2 regions of the Gilliamella sp. W8128 genome follow, and region 2 is predicted to be linked to the other one. Evidence: riboswitches for the same ligand, from Rfam matches in the RefSeq annotation. Region 2 holds a riboswitch; the other holds the start of a gene.

Region 1 (11,506 bases), on a different contig from region 2:
ATTTTAGTTAATGGTACATATAATTCTGCTGATGAAGCCAGAAAAGCAATCAAGTCTTTACCAGATGCACTAAAAAAAGATAAACCTTGGGTTAAATCTGGCGCAACTATTAATAAAGAAAAATCGGCAAAATAGTAAGGGATATTGTTCATATATCCTACCAATGACAAAATAGGAGTTTCCGTTGAAGAAGCGACGAGCCTTTTTAAAGTGGGCTGGAGGAAAATATGAGCTTGTAGACACTATAAAACAGTATCTACCGGAAGGTGAACAACTCATTGAGCCCTTTGTAGGTGCTGGTTCCGTTTTTTTAAATACTAACTTCAAAAGTTATATTTTAGCTGATATCAATCATGATCTAATTGCACTATTTAAGCTATTACAATCCAATCCGGAGCTGTTTATTAATGATCTTAAATTACTATTTAATGATCAAAATAACCAAGCTGAAGCATTTTATCAACTACGTGATGTGTTTAATTATAGTAAAGATCAATATTTGCGATCGCTTTTATTTGTCTATTTAAATCGTCACTGTTACAACGGCTTATGTCGTTATAATAATAGTGGTTTATTTAATGTGCCATTTGGCCGTTACAAGACTATTTATTTCCCAGAAAGGGAACTCTATTTCTTTGCCAAAAAAGCGCAAAATGCTGAGTTTGTCTGTACGCCTTATCATAAAGCGATGAAAATGGCGAAACGTAACTCCGTTATTTATTGTGATCCACCTTATCTATCGCCTAATGAAACAGCAGGTTTTACCGCCTACTATTCTAATAATTTTGGGTTTGACGAACATCAAAGGTTGTCACAATTAGCTGAGCAAATTGCCTATAAAAAAGAGATTCCAGTGCTGGTATCAAATCATGATACTCACTATACCAGAACGTTATATAGTAAAGCGCGCCATCTTTACCGAGCAGAAATGCGGCGCTCAATTAGTTGCGCTGGCGAAGGACGCAAAAAAATTGATGAAATATTGGCCTTATACCAAAAATCTTAAGCTATTTTTAAGTATAAGGTGTTTATGAGTAGAGGTATGTTATGAATGAATTTATTATTGCACCATCAATACTATCCGCCGATTTCGCTCGTCTTGGTGAAGATACCCAAAAAGTATTAGATGCAGGAGCGGATGTTGTCCATTTCGATGTGATGGATAATCATTTTGTTCCCAATTTAACAATGGGTAGTATGTTTTGTAAGGCACTGCGAGACTATGGAATTAGTGCACCAATTGATGTCCATCTAATGGTTTCTCCTGTTGAAGAGCTAATTACCTCTTTTGCCAAATCTGGAGCAACAAACATATCTATTCATCCAGAAGCGACAATTCATCTAGATCGTTCATTACAATTAATTAAAGATCATGGTTGCAGTGCCGGTATTGTGCTTAATCCAGCAACACCACTTGACCATTTAGACTATGTGATGGATAAAGTTGATATTATTTTATTGATGGGTGTTAACCCAGGTTTTGGTGGTCAATCATTCATCCCAGCAACGCTTAAAAAATTGCGGCAAGTTAAACAACGCATTATTGATTCTGGTAGAAATATTCGCCTAGAAATTGATGGCGGTGTAAAAGTAGATAATATAGCTGAAATTGCCAAGGCAGGAGCCGATATGTTTGTTGCTGGCTCAGCCATATTTGGTCAACCTGACTATAAAACGGTAATTGATGCAATGCGTAAAGAGTTAGCAGGAGTAAAACATGGCTAAATTAGATGATATTCAAGCTATTGCTTTTGATTTAGATGGAACATTAGTAGATAGCGTACCTGGACTTGCTTTAGCAAGCCAAAAAATGTTGGCAGATTTAAATTTACCAACAGTTACCAATGAACAAGTTAAAAACTGGGTAGGTAATGGTATTGATGTGATGCTTGAACGCGTTTTCAAAGCCATTGATATTAATCCGTCAAACGAATATTTTGCTGAAGCTAAACAAATATTTAGTCAGCATTATGATAAGGTTATGGATGAACAGACAACACTGTTTCCTCATGTAAAACAGACCTTGAAAGCTCTTTATGAAAATCATTATCCTTTAGCACTTGTAACTAATAAACCGGCTCAATTTTTACCGGGATTACTAAGCTCATTAGGTATCAAAGAGTATTTTTCATTAGTACTCGGCGGTGGTGATGTAATTAAATTAAAACCACACCCGGCTCCACTTTATCAAGTCATGGCAACATTTGGATTATACAATGATCAGTTATTATTTGTTGGTGATTCGAAAAATGATATTAGCGCAGCCAAAAATGCTAATTGCCCTACTGTTGCGTTAAGTTATGGTTATAATTATGGCGAATCAATTGCAACAAGTGAACCCGATTTTTTATTTGATGATTTTCAAGATATATTAACCCTATTACCTCAGCCAAAAGCTGAAGCAAAAAAATAATAAGTTTAAATTAGGAATAAATTATGAGTAAACCAATTGTATTTAGTGGCGCTCAGCCATCAGGAGAACTAACATTAGGCAACTATTTAGGTGCTTTAAAGAATTGGGTGTCTTTACAAAATGAATATGATTGCGTTTATTGTATCGTCAATCAACATGCGATCACGGTACGCCAAGATCCTAATAAGTTACGTAAAGCAACACTTGATACATTAGCACTTTATCTAGCCTGTGGTATTGATCCACAAAAAAGTACTATTTTTGTGCAATCCCATGTGCCTGCACATGCTGAATTAGGTTGGGCATTAAACTGTTATACCTATTTTGGTGAATTGAGCCGTATGACACAATTTAAAGATAAATCTTCTCGTCATTCAGAAAATATAAATGCCGGGCTTTTTGATTATCCAGTGTTAATGGCTGCCGATATTTTGTTATATCAAGCTAATTTAGTTCCCGTTGGTGATGACCAAAAACAACATCTTGAACTTTCTCGCGATATTGCAATGCGTTTTAATGCCCTTTATGGCGATATTTTCACTGTTCCTGAACCATTTATTGCTAAAGTTGGCGCTCGGGTTATGTCATTACAAGATCCTAGCAAAAAAATGTCTAAATCAGATGAAAATCGCAATAATGTTATTGGTTTACTTGAAAATCCAAAAGATGTCGAGAAGAAAATTAAACGGGCAATGACCGATTCTGATGAACCACCAGTCGTCCGTTATGATTTAAAAAATAAAACGGGGGTATCAAATCTGTTAGATATCTTAACCGGTATTACGGGTAAACCTATTGCTGAACTTGAGAAAGAATTTGAAGGTAAAATGTATGGCCATCTAAAAACCGAGGTCGCAAATCAAGTTATTGATATGTTAACTGATTTACAAGCAAAATATCATCAGTATCGTGATGATGAAAATTATCTTCTGACAATTATGCAAGAAGGTGCACAAAAAGCTCGTGCAAAAGCAGAGCCAACGTTGAAAAAAGTTTATGACGCAATCGGTTTTGTATAGTTAACCGTAAAACTAGATTGCAATTAACGCTAAACAATATCAATTGGCTTTAATGACTAAACGCACTATCGTTTTTGTTAACGAAAAATGCCATTGAAGCCTTTTTGATTATCATAGGTTAGTTATGAAAATTATCATTCTTGGTGCAGGTCAAACAGGTAGTGCTCTTGCCGAATATCTGGTTACCGAAAAACAGAACGATGTGACTGTTGTTGATGAAGATCATGACAAGTTGCAATCATTGCAAGAACGTTTTGATTTACAAGTTATTTGTGGAAAATCATCTTATCCACAAGTATTAGAAAGTGCTGGTGCAGAATCTGCCGACATGTTAGTCGCTGTTACCAATTCTGATGAGGTCAATATGATGGCTTGCCAGATTGGGCATGTGATGTTCAATATTCCTCAAAAAGTCGCACGTATTCGAGCTCCAGAATATAATGATGAAAGATACTCATTTTTTAATAAAGATTGTATTAATATCGATCATATTATAGCCCCAGAAAATCTAATCACCAATCATATCAGCCAGCTAGTGCAATATCCTGGCGCACTACAATTTGCCTCATTTTATGATAATCGAGTCTGCTTAGTTGCCGTTACAGCTTACTATGGTGGTGCATTGGTGGGTAGTGAATTATCAGAGCTAAAAGAACATTTACCTCATGTCGAAGCTCGGGTGGTGGCTATTTATCGTAAAAATCGTTTTATTCGTCCGATTGGTTCAACTTTGATTGAAGCTGGGGATATGGTTTACTTTATTACCCCACCGCTTAACATCAAAGCGGTAACCAGTGAATTACAACGGTTAGAAAAGCCTTATAAACGAATACTCATTAGTGGTGGTGGTGGCATTGCTGTTGCTTTAGCTAAGCGATTAGAAAACGATTATCAAGTTAAATTGATTGAACGTAATGCCGAAAAAGCAGAATTAATTGCCGAGCAGTTAGTTAATACGACCGTATTACATGGTGAATCATCGGATCAAGAGCTATTATCGCAAGAACAAGTCGAACTTACCGATCTGTTTGTGGCAGTGACGAGTGATGATGAATCAAATATTATGTCGTCAATGCTTGCCAAAAGGATGGGAGCCAAAAAAGTCATCGTACTTATTCAACGACAAGCTTATTTAGAGTTAATAAACGATAGCGTAATTGATATTGCCATTTCACCACAACATGCAACTATTTCAGAGCTATTAAGTCATGTTAGACAAACAGGTGTGGTTAAAGTGGTCTCACTACGTCAGGGTGAGTCAGAAATTGTCGAAGTAGTTGCCAATGGTGAGGCAGAAAATTCAAAATTAGTTGGTAAAAATATTAACAGTCTAAAATTGCCTTCAGGGGCAACTATTGGTGCTGTGGTGCGTGGTGAAGATGTGATTATTGTTAATACCGATTTAATGATCGAAGATGGTGATCACTTAATCATTTTCTTACCAGATAGACGATCTATTAGCGATATCGAAAGATTATTACAATAGCTTGTATAAAGTATAAACTCAGTAGATAATAAAACTGTTTTTATAAATTATTTTTTGACTCGGGGTGTTTTTTGTTACTACAAAAAACTGAGATTTTACCCGTTGAACCTGATCTGGCTCATACCAGCGTAGGGAAGTCTCCGTCTTAATTATCCGTTTTGACACATTCTTCCCTTAATATCAATAATAAATAAGGAAAGAATATGTCTACCATTCAGTTATTTCAAAACAATGATGCCATTCCCTTTATTGAGCAAGTTAAACAACAACGCCCGTTAGTCCATTGCATTACCAATGATGTGGTACAGAATTTTACCGCCAATGTTTTATTAGCCATTGGTGCTTCGCCAGCAATGGTCGTTGCGAAACAAGAAGTTGAGGACTTTGTAACTATTGCCAGTAGTTTATTAATTAATATTGGTACCATTGATGAGCACAGCGCAAATAGTATGTTGTTAGCTGCAGCAAAAGCTGAACAGACGCAGACACCATGGGTACTAGATCCTGTAGCGGTTGGTGCGGCACTTAAATACCGCACTGAAGTTGCCAAACAACTGTTAACCTTTAGACCAAGTGTTATTCGAGGAAATGCCTCTGAAATTCTTGCATTGAGTGGTCAACAATCATCATCGAAAGGGCCTGATGGACTTGATTCTACCGATTCTGCATTAAATGCAGCAATACTATTAGCACAAAAATATCAAACCATCGTCGCAATAACAGGTGAGATAGATTATGTCACAGATGGCGAACAAATTTATAGCATTGTCGGTGGCGATATCGCTTTAACTAAAGTAACCGGCACCGGCTGTTCGTTATCTGCAATGGTAGCAGCATTTATTGCAACCACTAGTGATCGTTTAACCGCTACCGCAACAGCTTGTTTTATGATGAAAAAAGCAGGACAACTCGCTAGTAAGCAACAAGGGTTAGGTAGTTTCGCCATTGCTGTTATTGATCATCTTTCACGATTCAATCAAAACTAAAAATAAGGATGTTTGATGAAAAAGCAACTTGATTTAACCCTCTATTTAGTCCTCGATCCGTTATTATGTGGCGGTATAGATGGTATGGTCACTACCACCAAAATTGCTGTTGAAAATGGCGTTACTGCAGTGCAACTACGTTCAGAACAAGAATACTCTGGTAAAAATTGGTATGACGCTGCACAAGTGCTCAAAGAAGTGCTAAGTAGTACCCAAGTTCCGCTATTTATCAATGACCATGTTGATATTGCTTTAGCCATTGATGCCGATGGCGTTCATATAGGACAAAGCGATCTCCCGGTCGACGTTACTCGACGCTTAATTGGCACAGACAAATGGTTAGGACTTTCAGTTTCAAATCAATCACAACTAGAGAATGTTCCTTGGCATTTAGTCGATTATCTTGGCATAGGACCTATCTATCCAACCACAACCAAAAAGGATGCCGCAGCTGCGACTGGCATTACTCAATTGAAAGAACTGGTTAAAGCGAAACAATGCCCTGCCGTGGCGATCGGTGGTATCGGCGTGAATAATTTAACCGAAGTAATCCAAACTGGCATTGAAGGTATTGCCGTTGTGTCGGCAATATGCGGACAAGCTAATCTTGCCAAAGCGACATCCGACCTAATCAGTAAAATAAAACTGGCAAAATAGGAAACCAAATCATGACAACAGTTGCATTAACAATAGCAGGCAGTGACCCTAGTGGTGGCGCAGGTATTCAAGCTGACTTAAAAGCATTTTCAGCACTTGGTGCTTATGGTATGTCAGTGATCACCGCATTAACCGCACAAAGTACGCAAGGCGTTAATGGTGTACATGCTATTCCCGCTGAATTTATTGAAGCACAGTTTAATACACTATATCAAGATATCCACATTGATAGTGTTAAAATTGGTATGCTAATGAATAAAGAGATTGTTACTACAGTTCATCAGCTATTAAACAATCATCCTATTGCCAATATTGTGCTTGATACCGTAATGATTGCTAAAGGCGGACATCCATTGTTAAAAGCTGATGCCGTTTCTGCTATTCGAGATCTATTATTACCATTAGCCACAATCATCACCCCTAATCTACCTGAAGCGGCTGCATTACTTGATTGTAGTGAGGCAAAAAACGAAGAGCAAATGCAACGACAAGGTTATGAGTTACTAAAATTGGGTTGTCAGGCAGTCTTAATGAAAGGCGGACATTTGCCAAGTCAAGAAAGCCCTGATTATTTAATCACTCACGACAACATCATTAGAATGACATCACCGAGGATCGCAACGAGAAATACCCATGGTACAGGTTGTACCCTCTCTGCAGCAATTGCAGCCTTGTTACCGAAACATCATTTAGAAGAAGCGGTTAAACAAGCCAAAAAATACCTACAAGGCGCTATTGAACATGCAGATAGTTTAAAAATTGGTAAGGGAATTGGGCCTACTCACCATTTTTATCAATGGTGGTAGAAGTATACAAAAACTGTTAATCGATGATTTGATAAAAGTACTCTCGAAGATTTAGGCGATGAGATAATCGCCTAAAATTTAATAACGCTAAATACTGTTAATAAGCAATACCGACAAACTCAAATCCCGCTTCATTAATTGCTGCAATTGCCGCTTCTTGCGAGATAGTACCACCATCAATATCAACTTCATGCTTAGCTAAATCAACAGTAACTTTCGCTTTAGGATCAATATCATTAATTGCTTTAGTAATGGTTTTAACACAATGCTGACAACTCATATTATCGACTATTAATTTCATCATTAACCCCTTTTGGTTATTTAATAATTTACCGATAAATTATCAATGGCAACAGATAGAAAAATTAGATTATTCTTTAAATAAAACAAATCTGCTAGCTATTACCATTAATGAATTAAAATTTAATCTTTATATTACGCCAAAACAAACTAAAACCAAGCCTACTTGGAAAAATTAATTAACCTAATTTTAACAGCCTTGCCTAGATTAAGTTAAACATATCATACTGTTATACAACTAATTATCATGATTGGGATAAAAGTTATAGTATTAATTACTCGTTATAATAAAAAAATCCCAGTTGTTAAACTGGGATAATATTATTTGCCAAAAATTTTAATTCCGTAATGGAAGCATTCATAACACCAAACACCTAATGCTAAAGGAAACCAAATACAAGCTGCTTTACCAGCTAAACATATATCATGAATACCAAATTCAAAAGCTATATCATATTTAATCAACAATATTAATGAGATGAGCAAGCGCATTATAATAATTAATAAAAATCCCATGAAAGGTAAAAAGATTAAATAATTTAATAATACTAAATATTTCTTATTTTTTTTCATGATTATTTTCTCAATATTATCTTGTACACTATCTCCAACAAAAGTAGAAATAATGCTTTCGAGTGTAGCGCTATACTATGAGGCTAGTTTTCGCTCAGCTATATTTCTTTTTCCAGTTCCTAACTGTGAATTTCTTTTGTTACCAACTAATTATGCTGGTAAAAGATCTTTTTATTGAATTGTAATGAATGTACATATCCACTACCTAACAGTGCAAATTACTGTGACAGAAATTATCTTTTACCGTGAGTAAAACTCCTTACTCCACATATAAACATAACCATCTGATATTCCTTCTCCTGTAGCTACGCTTTTAACATTTTGATTAACTCTTATTAAGTTAAATATCTATTGCCTTTTTAATCCAAATTATAACTAGAAACAGGTTTATCTCCATAACCTATTGATATTTATATATTCATAATACTTCCTAATATCTTTATAGCTATTTTTCACTCATATTTTTACTGCGAGCAACAGCTGTAGCAATATCATCTATATCGCCAACTCTAGTTACACTAGATCTACTACTATTTTCACTTTTATATGCTTCTGGTTCTTATTTTTACATAAATAATAGTTTTAGTTTTGTTGATGCTAATTTTTGCTCTGTTGCTACTAATTCTGTATTGATATCTCCATAGCTAATCAATCGGTCATGCATTTTAGTCATCAATAAATTGAAACCTTATGCAGCTAAACACAGTGCTCGGCTTGACGAGACTGTTTATTGATAGGAATAAACTAAGGTAATTTATCTCGCTCTAATAATTGCATCTGATTAATACTCAAATAGAAAAAAACCGATGAGAAATGAATATCTCTTATTTCATAAGTAGTAGGTAATAGATGGATGTCAGGCGATGAAGGTATTGATGAATATTGAAGAACTTTATCACTTTTTCTTTTCTGGATAAGTTGTTGGTCACTCAGTTGTTGCGTTGGTGATGGTTCAGCTAACGCAACAAACGAGGGTAAGATAATGGCCCCCCAAAGAAATAAATATTTTTTTATCATTAAATTCATCATATTGACTACGAGACAACATCACATAAAAAAGATATGAAACCATGTTAACAACAAAATACTGGAAGATCCATGAATAAATTTGATATATATCAATTTATAATATCTTTTAATGTTTTATTTATATTAATTATTTGATTACCTTTTTCTTTTTATAAAAATCAGTAATGAATAAGATTAGGATTGTTTAATAACAACTCATTAGCAACTCTAAACTCTGCACAACAACCTTATCTATTTCCACATGAAGTCTTAATACCTAATCCCCCTAATTTCAGCATAGGCTTGTAATTAAGGGGCTATCTTAGCAGGAACAACCCCATTTGATACAGTAACTATCTTACCTTTTAATGGATCAACAGCTCCAATTGCTGTCGCTGGTTTAAGTCAGTTTCACTGTTATATTTGCTTGAATGGAATTACTTCCTACTACTTTTGTTTCGGATCCAATAGAGCTGGAGTTAAAACTTATCTCCTTCCGTTAATTTTGAGATGGTTTATTGAGTTTGGCTTTGTAAAAATAATTGAGGAGTGTATACCGTCTTATTGATATTTGAACTTTATGATGGAAAAGGTGAACATTTGATAGCACCTCTTTGTCTTTGTATGTAGACATTTTGAAATTTTTCAGCTCAAGTTGAAAAAATTGCTTTATATTTTATGACAAGCTAACTTACAAAATCATGAAAAACTTAATTATAATTTTATTCACAGATGTTTAGTATTAATTATTTAAAATCCAATCACCAATAGGATTGCCACCTTTATCAAGATGATTCTATAATCTTTATTTTTAAATATGTTACCTTTTTCGTAATAATAAGTAATACTTCTAAAATCCTCTGCTTTTAGCCGATAGGACTTTTATGCAGGTCAGGTTGTATTGGTTAAAGTTGAGCAAGACCAACTGATTATCAGACTTGCTATGTAGTTCAAGAAAAACGATAAAAGCTCCCCCCCGCTGATTAGGCGGGCGCGCGCCATTACTCATCTACCGGATAAAGCTCTTTTATATATTGTTCAACAAAAGGCTTTAATTCCTCTACAGGATAGACTTCTTTTCGCTGTACTAGATAAGCATCATCATAAATTACTCTGGCCTCGAGTGCTTTGGCTAATATATACCCTATTACTACAGAAAATTTTAATTCATTTTCTCCTCGGGTTTTTATACCCACCATAATAGGCAAATCGATTTCAGCTTCATATCTAAATTCAGGTTGAAAATAATCAAAAGTTATCCAACAAAAATATCCATGCTGATGGTCTTGTATATATACAAATTTATCTGATAGATTAATACCTTTGCTTGCAGATAGTCCGACAGATAACTGCCTTCTTGGTAACGAATATACCTTAAAACCATCAACTATAATATCCAATAATTCTTCAAAAGAAGGTGTTTTTTTAATTGGAAACATGATTTCATAGGCCATTACTTACTCCCTTTGTAATTGAATCACCGGTGACATTTAACCAACCGTCCTGAGTTTTGATATATATATTATTTACCGTGCCTTCTTTAGTAATGTTGGATACCGGTGAGCCTGGTTTAAAACGATCAATCATTTCTTTCATACTAACTCCTGTTTTAGAGGCATCTATATATAAATCCCCTTTATAGCCTGCTTTTGCCATATCATTTGCCCCGCGAACAATATTATTTCGTATTGAGTGGATACTTTGACCCTGAACTTCTTTTAATTGCACAGGAACCCCATTTAACCAACCATCAATACCGGCTTGACTTTTCTCAGTAGTTCCTTTAAATGTTCCACCTTTGTACTCAACAATATCTAAGGCCTGTTTGTACTCATGATCAAGAAGCTCATTTCTAATTACCGAACCTTGTTTACCCGGAGGTAAAGCGGGTAACTCAGAAGCAGCATTTCCAGCTTGTCCCGCTCCACTCGTCCCCTTTCCGGCAGTATTACTAGCTTTATTTGCTGAGCCTACGTCAAGAGCGTTTAGTTTATTCTCAGCTTCTTGAACCAATTGACTAGCTTTTTTTGTATCGCCTAGTTTTAATGCCGCTTTTGCTTCTTTTAAGATCTTACCTGCTTCATCACCTAAACCAGGTATTAATCCAACTGATGCAATAGTATAATCAATAATATCTTCAGCTTCAGCAAATGCTTTTGCATCACCTATTTATTAAAGATTGGTTTGAGTTTGCTATGGGCATTTTCGGTATCATGACTGAGTTCATTAATATCTTGTGTTTGTTTATCTTGGTCACG
Region 2 (11,506 bases):
CGCAAGCAGCATCTATATATCAGCCATATGGACAATATTTTGACGCCAGTTCATTAGCTGATACTTATGCTAAAAAAGGCATAATTAAAGTTTATTACTATGGTTCAAGTTTCACCGATGAAATAAGAGATAAATTAAGTGCAAATTATATTCAATTTGCCAATTACTCGAGTGGTGCAGAGATAGATATTCGAATTGACTTTAAAAGTGATTTTGTCGATCTAGATAAATCAGAAACCAATGAAACTAAGATTGAGCAAGTCTTTGATAAATACATTGAAGCAAAAGATAAAAACGGTAATACAACTCAAATCAAAACTTACAAAGATCAACGATATAATTTACAAACAGTAACTCATAGTAACAAATTAACCCTAACGGTTAGCATTGAGGTTCACGGTATCTATAGTTATAGCAAATCATTTAAAATTCAAGAAACCTCAGTTAAACATGACTATATTTATAGTGGTAATGTACCTGCCCAATTTCATAATCATAGTGATGGACGCTTAAAATCGAAAGATGATTTATATACTCAAGCCAAAAGAGATTTATTATCCGAGCTAAACTCAAGATTAGACGATATAGCCAAAGATCTTTCATACCTATAATGGACAATTTTTAATAAGGAAAAATAAAATGAGAATTATTATTGCAAGTTTATTAATGTTTTTATTAGTGAGTTGTACTCACGAACGCACATCTCAAAATGCTTATGCTGAAGGGAACTATCTTGAAAGCATCAATCTATTAGCGGCAAAAATAGAGGAAAAAAGTGAAGCAAACTTTAAGCAAACTGATGCCGAAAAACTCAGTAAGCTGGTTAATGATGTGATGAACAAATATGAGGATGAATTAGCTAGCACCACTAATACTGATTATAAAAAACGCATTGAAATCTATGAAAAACTGTTAGAGATGAATAAGCGCTTAACTAACCGTTTTTATAGTACGGAATTAGTAAACGTTTTAGATAAATATCCTGCTGAAAGTTTGAGGCAAAACATTGCTAAAGATTTGTATGACCAAGGGGTAAATTTCGAAACCCAAAACGACTATAAAGCTGCAGCTGAGGCATTTAGTCAAGCATCATCAGTATATCAACCTCTAGGTAAATATAAAGACAGTGACAAACGTGCGTATAATAATGGTAAAAAACAGGCTACTTTAATGGCAGAAGAGGCTTATCAGCAGGCAAAAATGCTTTCAGAAATTGCAATGCAACGCCTAGAATTTCGTCAAGTTGCCAAATATTATGAGCAAGCCGTGGATGCTTATCGTCATTATGGACGTTATAAAGATGCTACTTCTTTAGCTAACACCTATAAACGCAAAGGGATAATAAAAGTTTATTGCTATGCTTCCGAATACTGCTCTGAGGTAAAATTGTTACTAAATAAGGATTATGTTACCTTTGTTTCTTCTCCAGTTGGTGCTGATCTCAAAATTAAAATAACTGTTGATAAAGAATATAACAGTACAAGATCACAGATTGACATACCAAACACCCGAAAAGTATTTGATAAATACATAGAACATATCGATGCTCAAGGGAATAGGATTCAAATCCCAACGTTAAAAGATGAAACTTACTATACGAAATTGGATACTAATAACAATAGTTTAAGTCTAGAGACAGTAGTAAGGATGGAAGGAATTATTGACTTTTCTGACACTATCTATGCAAGAGCTTCAAGCTATTATGAAAATGATGATGATTTACTACCAGTAGCAAAAAGAGAACTGATCACTAAATTAAGATCATTGCTAGAAAGTACTGCTCAAGATCTTTGTTCCCTTTAATGGACAATTTTCAACAAGGAAAAACATGATAAGAATTATTATTGCCGGTTTATTAATGTTTTTATTAATGAGTTGTACTCACGAACGCACATCTCAAGATGCTTATGCTGAAGGGTACTATCTTGAAAGCATCAATCTATTAGCGGCAAAAATAGAGGAAAAAAGTGAAGAAAACTTTAAGCAAACTGATGCAGCCCAGCTGTGTCAGTTAGTCACTGATGTAATGAATAAATATGAGGATGAATTAGCCAGCACCAATAATACTGATTATAAAAAACGCATTGAAATCTATGAAAGACTGTTAGAGATGAATAAGCGCTTAACTAATCGTTTTTACAGTGCGGAATTAGTGAACTTTTTTGATAAATATCCTGCTGAAAGTTTGAGGCAAATTATTGCTAAAGATTTTTATGATTATGGTAAATCAATCACAGGTACTGATTCTGATAGCTATCATACAAAAGCTGAGTTATATAAAAGTGGTTTGTCTTACTACAGTTATAAAAATATTGCTACTTTATATAAAAATGCTAATAGCAAATATATGCAGATTGCCGCTAAAGATTTCTATGATCAAGGTAGAAATTTCGAAAAACAGAAAGATTATAACGCTGCGTCTGAGGCATTTAGTCAAGCATCATCAGTATATCAACCACTAGGTAAATATAAAGACAGTGATAAACGCGCTTATGATAATGCTAAAAAACACGCTACTTTAATGGCCGAAGAGGCTTATCAAAAAGGAAAAAATCTGGCAAAAGGCGCTGACAGACGCTCAACTTTTCGTTCAGTTGGCGAATATTATAGGCAAGCCGCAGACGTATATAGTCGTTTTGGACGTTATAAAGATGCAGCTTCTTTAGCTGAAAAGTATCTTGATAAAGGTTTAATATCGGTTTATTTTCATTCAGACGATCACTGTTCTGATGTAAGCTCAGCTTTTTCTGCTAATTATCTCTCCTTTGTCAGTTCTCCATCTGGTGCAGATATCATAATTAATGTGACTTGTAATAGCCGTTATTACTCCCCTCAACAATCGTATAACATGGAAATAAAACGCGAAAAAGTATTTGATAAATATGTAGAACAGACTGATGCTCAAGGGCATACAACTCAGGTCGAAACTTTTAAAGAAGTGTCTTACAACGAGTCAACCAGAACTTATCGCAATAGCTTAACATTATTGACTGAAATAAGCGTTACAGGACTTATTAATTCAAGTAGCTCATTTACTATAGAAAAATCTTCAGAAAAATATGAGGTTCACTATTGGGGGGGAGATGTACCTTCACATGTACATGACTATAACGAAGGTGTTTTAGAATCTCCACATGAATTAGAACAAAGAGCTAAAAGCGAACAAAGTGCTGAATTAAGATCAATACTTGATAGTATTGCTCAAGATCTTTCATATCTATAAAGGGAAACTTTATGAAAATTAAAAAATTAATGAAAATTATTTTGGCTTCTTTATCAATATTTTTATTAGTTGCTTGTGCGCACCAACGCACATTTCAAGAAGCATACGCTGAAGGAAGTTATATTGAAAGTATCAATTTATTAGCGACAAAAATAGAGGAAAAAAGTGAAGCAAACTTTAAGCAAACTGATGCTGCCCAGCTGCGTCAGTTAGTTACCGAGGTGATGAATAAATATGAAAATGAATTAGCTAATACCACAAAGGCCAATGATGAACAACGCCAAGAAATATATGAGAAATTATTAGAGCTTAATCAGCGTTTGAGTGATCACTTTTACAGTTCCGAATTAGCATTCTTTTTGGATAAATATCCTAGTGAACGTCTAAAACAAAATATTGCTAACTTTTATACTCAACAAGCAAATGCTATCCCAACTAATTCTGCTGGTGATTATGAAGAAAGAGCAGCGTTATATAAAAAATCTTTAGATAGATATTACGATAAAAATATCGAAAAAGCCTATATTCATGCGGATACTAAATATAGGCAGCTTGCGGCACAAACATTATACAATCTTGCTAAACAGGAAATACGGAGTGGTGATTATAATGCAGCGCTAGCTTGTTTTAGAACTATTGATGTTATTTATAAGCCATTAGGTCAATACAAAGATACTGAAAAATTAGCTCGTTACTATGAAAAAAAAGCGAGAAACAAAGAAGCGTTTGATTCTTATTCTCAAGGTGAAAAAATAGCTAAAAATGCGACTCGAAGTTATCAATATCGACAAGCAGCAACAAATTATCAACATGCCGCGAATACTTATGCAAAATATGGTAATTATCGAGATTCGGAACAAAAAGCAATAGAGTATACCACCAAGGGTCAAATAAGACTATATGTGACAGGTAATACAAATGCATTTTCTAATTTTGTTGAAGATTATTTCAAAAATGATGATGCTATTATATTAGTTAACAACAGTACTGGTAGTGACATTACTATTAATCTTAGTGAAGATGAGCGATATTCTGAAGATGGCGGTTCAGTAACAAATGACACTAAAAAGAATGGTGAAAAAGAATATAATTTACAAACTGAAACATTAGTAAATAATTATAGTTTAAACCTTAGCGTAAATATTTCTGGATTAAGTGGTTATTATGACAGATTTTCAGCTGAAAAAAGTTCAAGACAAGTTAAGTATACCTACACTGGTGATAAACCTAGTTACGAATTTGATAGTACAGACGGTAATTACTATTCTCGTAGTGAATTAAGACAACAAGCAGAAGATGATATAAAATCAAGTCTTAGCAATTACCTTTCTAGGCTTTCTTCAGCAATTCATGAATTATAAATAATAATCAATAAATATAATCCCACTCAGTTATTCTCTGGGTGGGATTTTTATTTTTAAAGATGATTAAATCTCAGTTAAATTTTTAATCAGACAATTATTCGATGCCTAATACCATACGCCCATTTTTGGTGGCAACATTTACCACATTATCTAAATCTGTATAACGACAGCCAGTGACTAATAATTTAAGCTCTTCCCACATATTACCGGTTGAAAAAGGTAACATATAATCACTGACGTTATCTGTTCCAATAGCAACAGGTATCCCGGCGGCAGCAAGTTCATCGACTGGCGTTAATGAATTGCGGGTAGGGCCATGTTCTTCACGGCGCGGGCTATCGATCCAAGCAAATGGGCAAGCAATTACCATCATTTTAGCTTCTTTCATTTTTTGGTAGAGTTTTTGACGATATTCTAAACTATGAGCGGTAATTGAAATACTATGAATAGCCACCACGCGACCATGCATACCATGCTCAATAGTTTTATCAGTAAGTTGCTCGGTTTCGATTTCATCTGATGAGTTAAACTGGTCAACATGAACATGTACCATTTTGCCTAATGCTTTACCGGTTTGCATTAACACATCTAAATGTTTTAATCCCATTCCTTCACCATGATCTCGCTCATCTCGACGCGGCAAACCACCAATAATATCTACTAAATCAGCACCTTTATCAAACCAGTATCGGGCTTCTTTATCAATAACTCCTTTAAGAGTTTGATTAACTAATTTAATCGTAATATCGTTTTTATATGTTTCACGAGCTCGTAGCGCACCTCTAATTGCTCGCTCTTCGGCAATCGGATCAATGTCAACAAATGAACCCATGGCAGTAACACCTTGTTCAATCATGCGTTCAACCGCCATGCTAAAATGACGATAATAATCATCTTCGGTCATTGCTGCTTTCACTTTATCAAGCGTGTCCCATTTTTCAATTAAAGTCTGTTTTTGGTAGACATCAAAACTATCTACAGTGATAGTAAAAGCACGATCAGCATGCATATGTGAATTAACCCAACCACCATTTTGTTTAATTTTGTTCATCAAATATGCTTTCAAGCTCTGATCTCGACTAGTTGATAACATTTGTTTATTATCGGTCATAATGCGCCTCTAAAATTTGGTTACTATTTAGTTTTAATAAAAAATGGATAAAAAAAATCCCCCAAAAAGGAGGATCAAAATAAACCTGTTAGGATATTTCTTATAGCAATGAAAACACAAGTTGTCATGGAAGTTTACACTTTATTATTTTTCCGAAGTGGGAAAGATTTTAATGGATTCATTGTTAAGATCAAGTATTTTAATTTTAAAAATATTTAAATAAATGAAAAGGTTAAAGTATTATTTTTTAGATTTTTCAAACTAAAAAAAGTCTATTTATAATTTCAAAGAGTAAACTATTAAATTACATATGCCTAACTTACTATTTAATAATAAGTATAGTGGTCGAAAAAATGAGATTAGCATGGTTATTAAAAGCTGTTTATTCTTAACAGTAGGATTTCAATCATTACAAAACAAATTTACTTATAAGGGTAGAATATGTCACAACTAAACATTATTGCCACCATTACGATAAAACCAGAGTATCATGAAGCATTTAAACCTATATTTAAACGATTAGTTATCGGTAGTCGAGCTGAACATGGTTGTGTTCGCTATGAGCTGAATCAAAGTATTGAGAATCCCAATATTTATATAGTAGTAGAAACATGGCAATCACAGCAGGCGATTGACTTACATAATACAACGCCACATTTTGTTGAATTTGCTAATTTTGCCAAGGAGCATGTTGATGGATTATCGATTTGTATAGCTAAACAGGTTGATGTCTAAGAGGATAACTAAATACCAACAAAACCACCGATATTTAATCATATCGGTGGCAAATAAGCTTACATTTTGTCAACGGTTTTAATGCCAAGCATATCTAAACCCGTTTTAAGCGTTTTGGCTGTTAATGAGGCCAGTTTCAATCTGCTAACTTTTAAACTCTCATTTTCGGCAGCCAAAATAGGGCAGTGTTCATAAAAACTTGAAAATAGGGTAGCGATATCATACAGATACGCGCAAAGAACATGTGGAGTACCTTCGGCGGCAACAGTTGTGATTGTTTCATCAAATTGATTCAAACGAATTGCTAACGCTCGTTCCTTTTCAGTACCTAAATCGATATGACCATCTAGATTGTCTTCATTGATATTCGATTTTTTAAATACTGAAAGTACACGGGTATAGGCATACTGTAAATAAGGTGCTGTATTGCCTTCAAATGACAGCATATTATCCCAATCAAATACATAATCAGTCGTTCTATTTTTGGATAGATCAGCATATTTAACCGCACCAATGGCAACAGCATCAACCACTTGAGCAAGCTCGGCATCAGAAAGATCAGGATTTTTGCTTTTAATTAATGTTGCGGCTCGCTCGGTTGCTTCATCGAGTAGATCATTTAGTTTAACGGTATCACCTGAACGCGTTTTAAAAGGTTTACCATCTTTACCTAACATCATACCGAACATATGATGTTCAAGTTTTAAAGATTCTGGGACATATTTTGCTTTATGCACAATCGCCCAAACTTGTTCTAAATGTTGGTGTTGGCGTGAATCGGTATAATATAAAATACGATCCGCGTGTAAGGTTTCATAACGATATTTTGCACAGGCAATATCGGTTGTTGCATAAAGATAACCACCATCTCGTTTTTGGATGATAACACCCATTGGTTCGCCTTCTTTATTTTTATACTCATCTAAAAACACAACAATAGCGCCTTCACTTTCAACGGCTAATTTTTTCTGTTTAAGATCGGCAACAATGCCCGGAAGCATACTGTTATAGATACTTTCACCCATGGTATCTTCTAGTGAAAGTGTGACATTGAGTCGCTTATATGTGGCAATATTTTGCGTCATGGTAATATCAACCAGTTTTCGCCACATTTCACGGCAATACTCATCACCACCTTGAAGCTTAACGACATAATTACGGGCTTTTTCAGCAAAGACCTCATCTTCGTCATAATGTTTTTTGGCTGCACGATAAAAAGATTCTAGATCCGATAGATCCATATCGTTGGCCTGTTCATTTTGCATTTTTTCAAGGTAAGCGATTAACATACCAAATTGGGTTCCCCAATCACCAACGTGATTAGCTCGAATCACATTGTGACCAAGAAAATTTAAGACTCTAACACTCGCATCACCAATAATAGTTGAGCGTAAATGACCAACATGCATCTCTTTTGCTACGTTTGGTGCTGAGTAATCAACCACAATAGTTTGTGGTTTAGCTGGTAAAGTGATATTCAATTTATCGCTACTTAACGCTACTTCGTTCTGCTCGGCAATCCAACTATTTTTTAAAAAGATATTAATAAAACCCGGGCCAGCTATTTCTACTTTATCGGCAATATCTTCAATATCCAGATGTTGTAATACTTTTTCTGCCAATGCGCGTGGTGGCATAGCCAATTTTTTAGCGGTAGCCATGATACCATTTGCTTGATAATCACCAAATTGAACTTTGGCTGATTGCTTGATTAAAGCATCACAGTTTTTATCTGCACCAGCCATAATCATTGCTTGCGAAACTCGTTGCGTTAATAGTTGTTGAATATTCACATTGTACCTAATCAATAATCATAAAATGAGGCATATAATACCGACAAACACAACAATTGTCACTGATTGCCTGTAATCTTACCTTGTTTTAATATGTATAAATTTGTATTTATCAACACCTCGCCTGTTTACAATTCTATTTGCTACCACTAAACTACTCATCGTTCTCAACGGGGTGCCCTGAAGGGCTGAGAGTGTCAGAAAAACTGACATAACTCGTCGAACCTGAACTGGATAATACCAGCGGAGGGATTTGAGTTATTATATCTGCTCAAACCTTTTGTCTTTTACACATTACTTTGGAGGCAAAATGTTTCGTAAAAACTTTTTACTATCTGTTATATTTTCATTTTCACTATTTAGTCATCTAGCAAATGCACAACAACCAACCCTAACCGTTTATAGTTACAACTCATTTATGTCACAATGGGGGCCGGGTGAAGCAATTAAAAAAGGCTTCGAAGCGCAATGTCATTGCCAACTTGATGTTGTCACATTGGGGGATGGCGTATCTGTTTTAAATCGCATTCGCCTTGAAGGCGACAAAACAAATGCGGATGTTATTTTAGGATTAGATAACAATCTATTAGCACAAGCCAAGCAAGCTGATATTTTAATTCCACATCAAATTAGTAAACCCGATAACCTCAATACCGATTGGTGGGATGATAGTTTTATTCCTTACGATTTTGGCTATTTCGCTTTTATCTATAATCAAGATAAGATCAAAAATCCTCCTCATTCATTACATGAATTGGTCGAAAACAAAGCTAATTGGAAAATCATTTATCAAGATCCTAGAACCAGCACTCCAGGACTAGGTTTATTGTTTTGGATGAAAAAGGTCTATGGTGACGAGGCGGCAAATGCGTGGCAACAAGTTGCTAAACATACGGTCACAGTAACTAAAGGTTGGAGTGAAGCCTATGGTATGTTCTTAAAAGATGAGGCTGATTTGGTATTAAGTTATAGCACATCGCCGATAGCACATATTATTAATGAAAATAATCATAGCTACGCAGCCGCGATTTTTGCTGAAGGTCACTATCGCCAAGTCGAAGTGGCTGGCATCATTAAATATAGCCAAGAAGTCGATTTAGCTCGACAATTTTTACGTTACTTACTAACACCTGAGATACAACGGCAATTTGCTGAAAAAAATGTGATGTATCCAATTATTAAAACCGATCTACCCGATGCCTATAAGCAAATTAATACCATTGATAAATCGCTAGAATTTACACCGGAAGAGATTGAAAAACATCAAAAAGGCTGGATTCGTGAGTGGCAGTCAGCAATAAGTAACTAGTTAAGTATTATTAATGTTAAAATTCAGATCATTATTACCAGGTATCAGTGCTGCTAGTTTAATTTTAATCATATTAAGTTCAGCACTTCTCGCTATCTGGAAATTTGCCTTGCAGTCAGGAAATTTAACCATCTATTTTGATAGTTACATATTGCATATTATATGGATAACTTTTTACCAAGCTGTATTGTCGACATTATTATCACTAATCGCAGCCATATTAATGGCTAAAGCATTATCTTTAGTGGATTTTAAAGGTAAAAAGTTGTTATTGAAAATGATGCCTATTACCTTTATCTTACCAACACTAGTTGTTGTGACTGGTTTACTATCGGTTTATGGGCGACAAGGTTTATTATCAAATATCTGCCAAATATTACACATACCATTCTCATTTTCAATTTATGGTTTACACGGCATTTTATTGGCGCATGTATTCCTGAATTTCCCTTATGCCTGCTGCCTATTTTATCAAACCTTACAAAGCGTACCTATTGAACAAAAACACTTAGCTGCGCAATTAAATTTTAGCAATGTAACTTTTTTTAAAATTATTGAATGGCCATTACTGCGTAGACAAGTATTACCTATGGCAGCATTAATTTTTATGTTATGTTTTTCAAGTTTTGCCATTGTTTTAGCATTAGGTGGCGGGCCAAAATATACCACGCTTGAAGTTGCTATTTATCAAGCAATTCGTGATTTTGATCTGTTACAAGCAGCATTACTTGCCTGTTTACAATTAGTTTGTTGTATTGCCTTCGTTGGATTAATGCAAAAGATAAACAGAATCGATAAAAAATTAACGCTAAAATTTACTCAAACAGACTATCGTTTACCTCAACCCAAAGGATTAAAAATTGTTAGTTCAGTGCTAATTTTGATCGGTGGATTATTTATACTGTTACCGATGCTGACCATCCTTTTTCAAGGTATCTATTTCTTTCAATTTTCACTGTTGACCTTCTCATTACAGCAAGCTTTATTTTTTTCAATCATTATTGCTATTGGTTCATCAATTATTGCCATGACACTCGGATTACTATTACTTTGGACCAACAGTCGACTACTGATAAATAGACAACCGCGATTGAGTAATGGACTATTATTAATTGCATCACTGATTCTAGCCATACCAAGTATGGTATTGGCATCAGGATTATTTTTATTACTATTTGACTATAGTAATAATACCGTTTTTATCTGCTTATTGATGATGGTTTGTAATGGATTGATGGCGTTACCATTTATTATAAAAAATCTTACCGTTCCAATGTATGATATCACTGCTCAATATTGGCGACTTACCCAATCACTGAATATTAATGGTTTAACTCACTTTTATCTAATTGATTTTAGAGGGTTAAGAAGAACAATATTAATGAGCTTTGCATTTGCTGGCATCTTGTCATTGGGCGATTTTGGTGTAATTGCTTTATTTGGTGGGCAGTCAGTCACCACTTTACCTTATTATTTATATCAGCAGATATCGCATTATCAATACAAAGAAAGTATAGTAACAGCAGCAATTTTATTAATTTTATCATTTAGCTTATTGGTTGTTATGGATTATGATCGAACTTCAAAAAACTGAGTATCAATATGATAACTTCAACATGCACTTTGTGCTTAATATTGCTGCTAAAGAAAGAGTAGTGATTGTTGGCCCAAGCGGTGCAGGCAAAAGTACATTACTCAGTTTAATTGCCGGATTTATTTTTCCTCATTCAGGGCAAATTATCCTAAATCATCAAAACGTCACCACGACTTTACCGGGTAAACGGCCGGTATCGATGCTATTCCAAAACAATAATTTATTTAGCCATCTCACTGTCGAACAAAATATAGCGTTAGGTATTAAACCATTATTAAAACTTAGCCGAGCAGAACGGACAATAATTGGTGACATATTAGTGCGTGTCGGATTAGAAGGCTTTAACCAACGTTATCCCGAACAGCTCTCAGGTGGTC

The links. A riboswitch is a leader RNA that binds a small molecule or an ion and turns the genes downstream of it on or off. The one in region 2 is predicted to bind thiamine pyrophosphate.
Region 1: another riboswitch for thiamine pyrophosphate. It lies ahead of thiM (hydroxyethylthiazole kinase); the one in region 2 lies ahead of thiB (thiamine ABC transporter substrate binding subunit).

Annotation. Positions count from the first base shown of each region.
Region 1 covers NZ_JACFSE010000002.1:23,146-34,651, forward strand. Annotated here, with positions in the region: gene H3U97_RS01745 (SPOR domain-containing protein) at 1-135, shown strand, start outside; gene H3U97_RS01750 (Dam family site-specific DNA-(adenine-N6)-methyltransferase) at 185-1,006, shown strand; gene rpe (ribulose-phosphate 3-epimerase) at 1,048-1,725, shown strand; gene H3U97_RS01760 (phosphoglycolate phosphatase) at 1,718-2,413, shown strand; gene trpS (tryptophan--tRNA ligase) at 2,437-3,432, shown strand; gene trkA (Trk system potassium transporter TrkA) at 3,557-4,918, shown strand; TPP riboswitch at 4,969-5,070, shown strand; gene thiM (hydroxyethylthiazole kinase) at 5,131-5,904, shown strand; gene thiE (thiamine phosphate synthase) at 5,920-6,561, shown strand; gene thiD (bifunctional hydroxymethylpyrimidine kinase/phosphomethylpyrimidine kinase) at 6,573-7,367, shown strand; gene H3U97_RS01790 (heavy-metal-associated domain-containing protein) at 7,465-7,671, opposite strand; gene H3U97_RS01795 (hypothetical protein) at 7,989-8,240, opposite strand; gene H3U97_RS01800 (hypothetical protein) at 8,985-9,257, opposite strand; gene H3U97_RS01805 (hypothetical protein) at 10,250-10,702, opposite strand; gene H3U97_RS01810 (hypothetical protein) at 10,692-11,261, opposite strand.
Region 2 covers NZ_JACFSE010000001.1:352,989-364,494, forward strand. Annotated here, with positions in the region: gene H3U97_RS01600 (hypothetical protein) at 1-611, shown strand, start outside; gene H3U97_RS01605 (hypothetical protein) at 640-1,803, shown strand; gene H3U97_RS01610 (hypothetical protein) at 1,829-3,223, shown strand; gene H3U97_RS01615 (hypothetical protein) at 3,235-4,584, shown strand; gene H3U97_RS01620 (amidohydrolase family protein) at 4,682-5,698, opposite strand; gene H3U97_RS01625 (putative quinol monooxygenase) at 6,140-6,433, shown strand; gene argS (arginine--tRNA ligase) at 6,493-8,226, opposite strand; TPP riboswitch at 8,388-8,496, shown strand; gene thiB (thiamine ABC transporter substrate binding subunit) at 8,537-9,535, shown strand; gene thiP (thiamine/thiamine pyrophosphate ABC transporter permease) at 9,549-11,129, shown strand; gene thiQ (thiamine ABC transporter ATP-binding protein ThiQ) at 11,107-11,506, shown strand, end outside.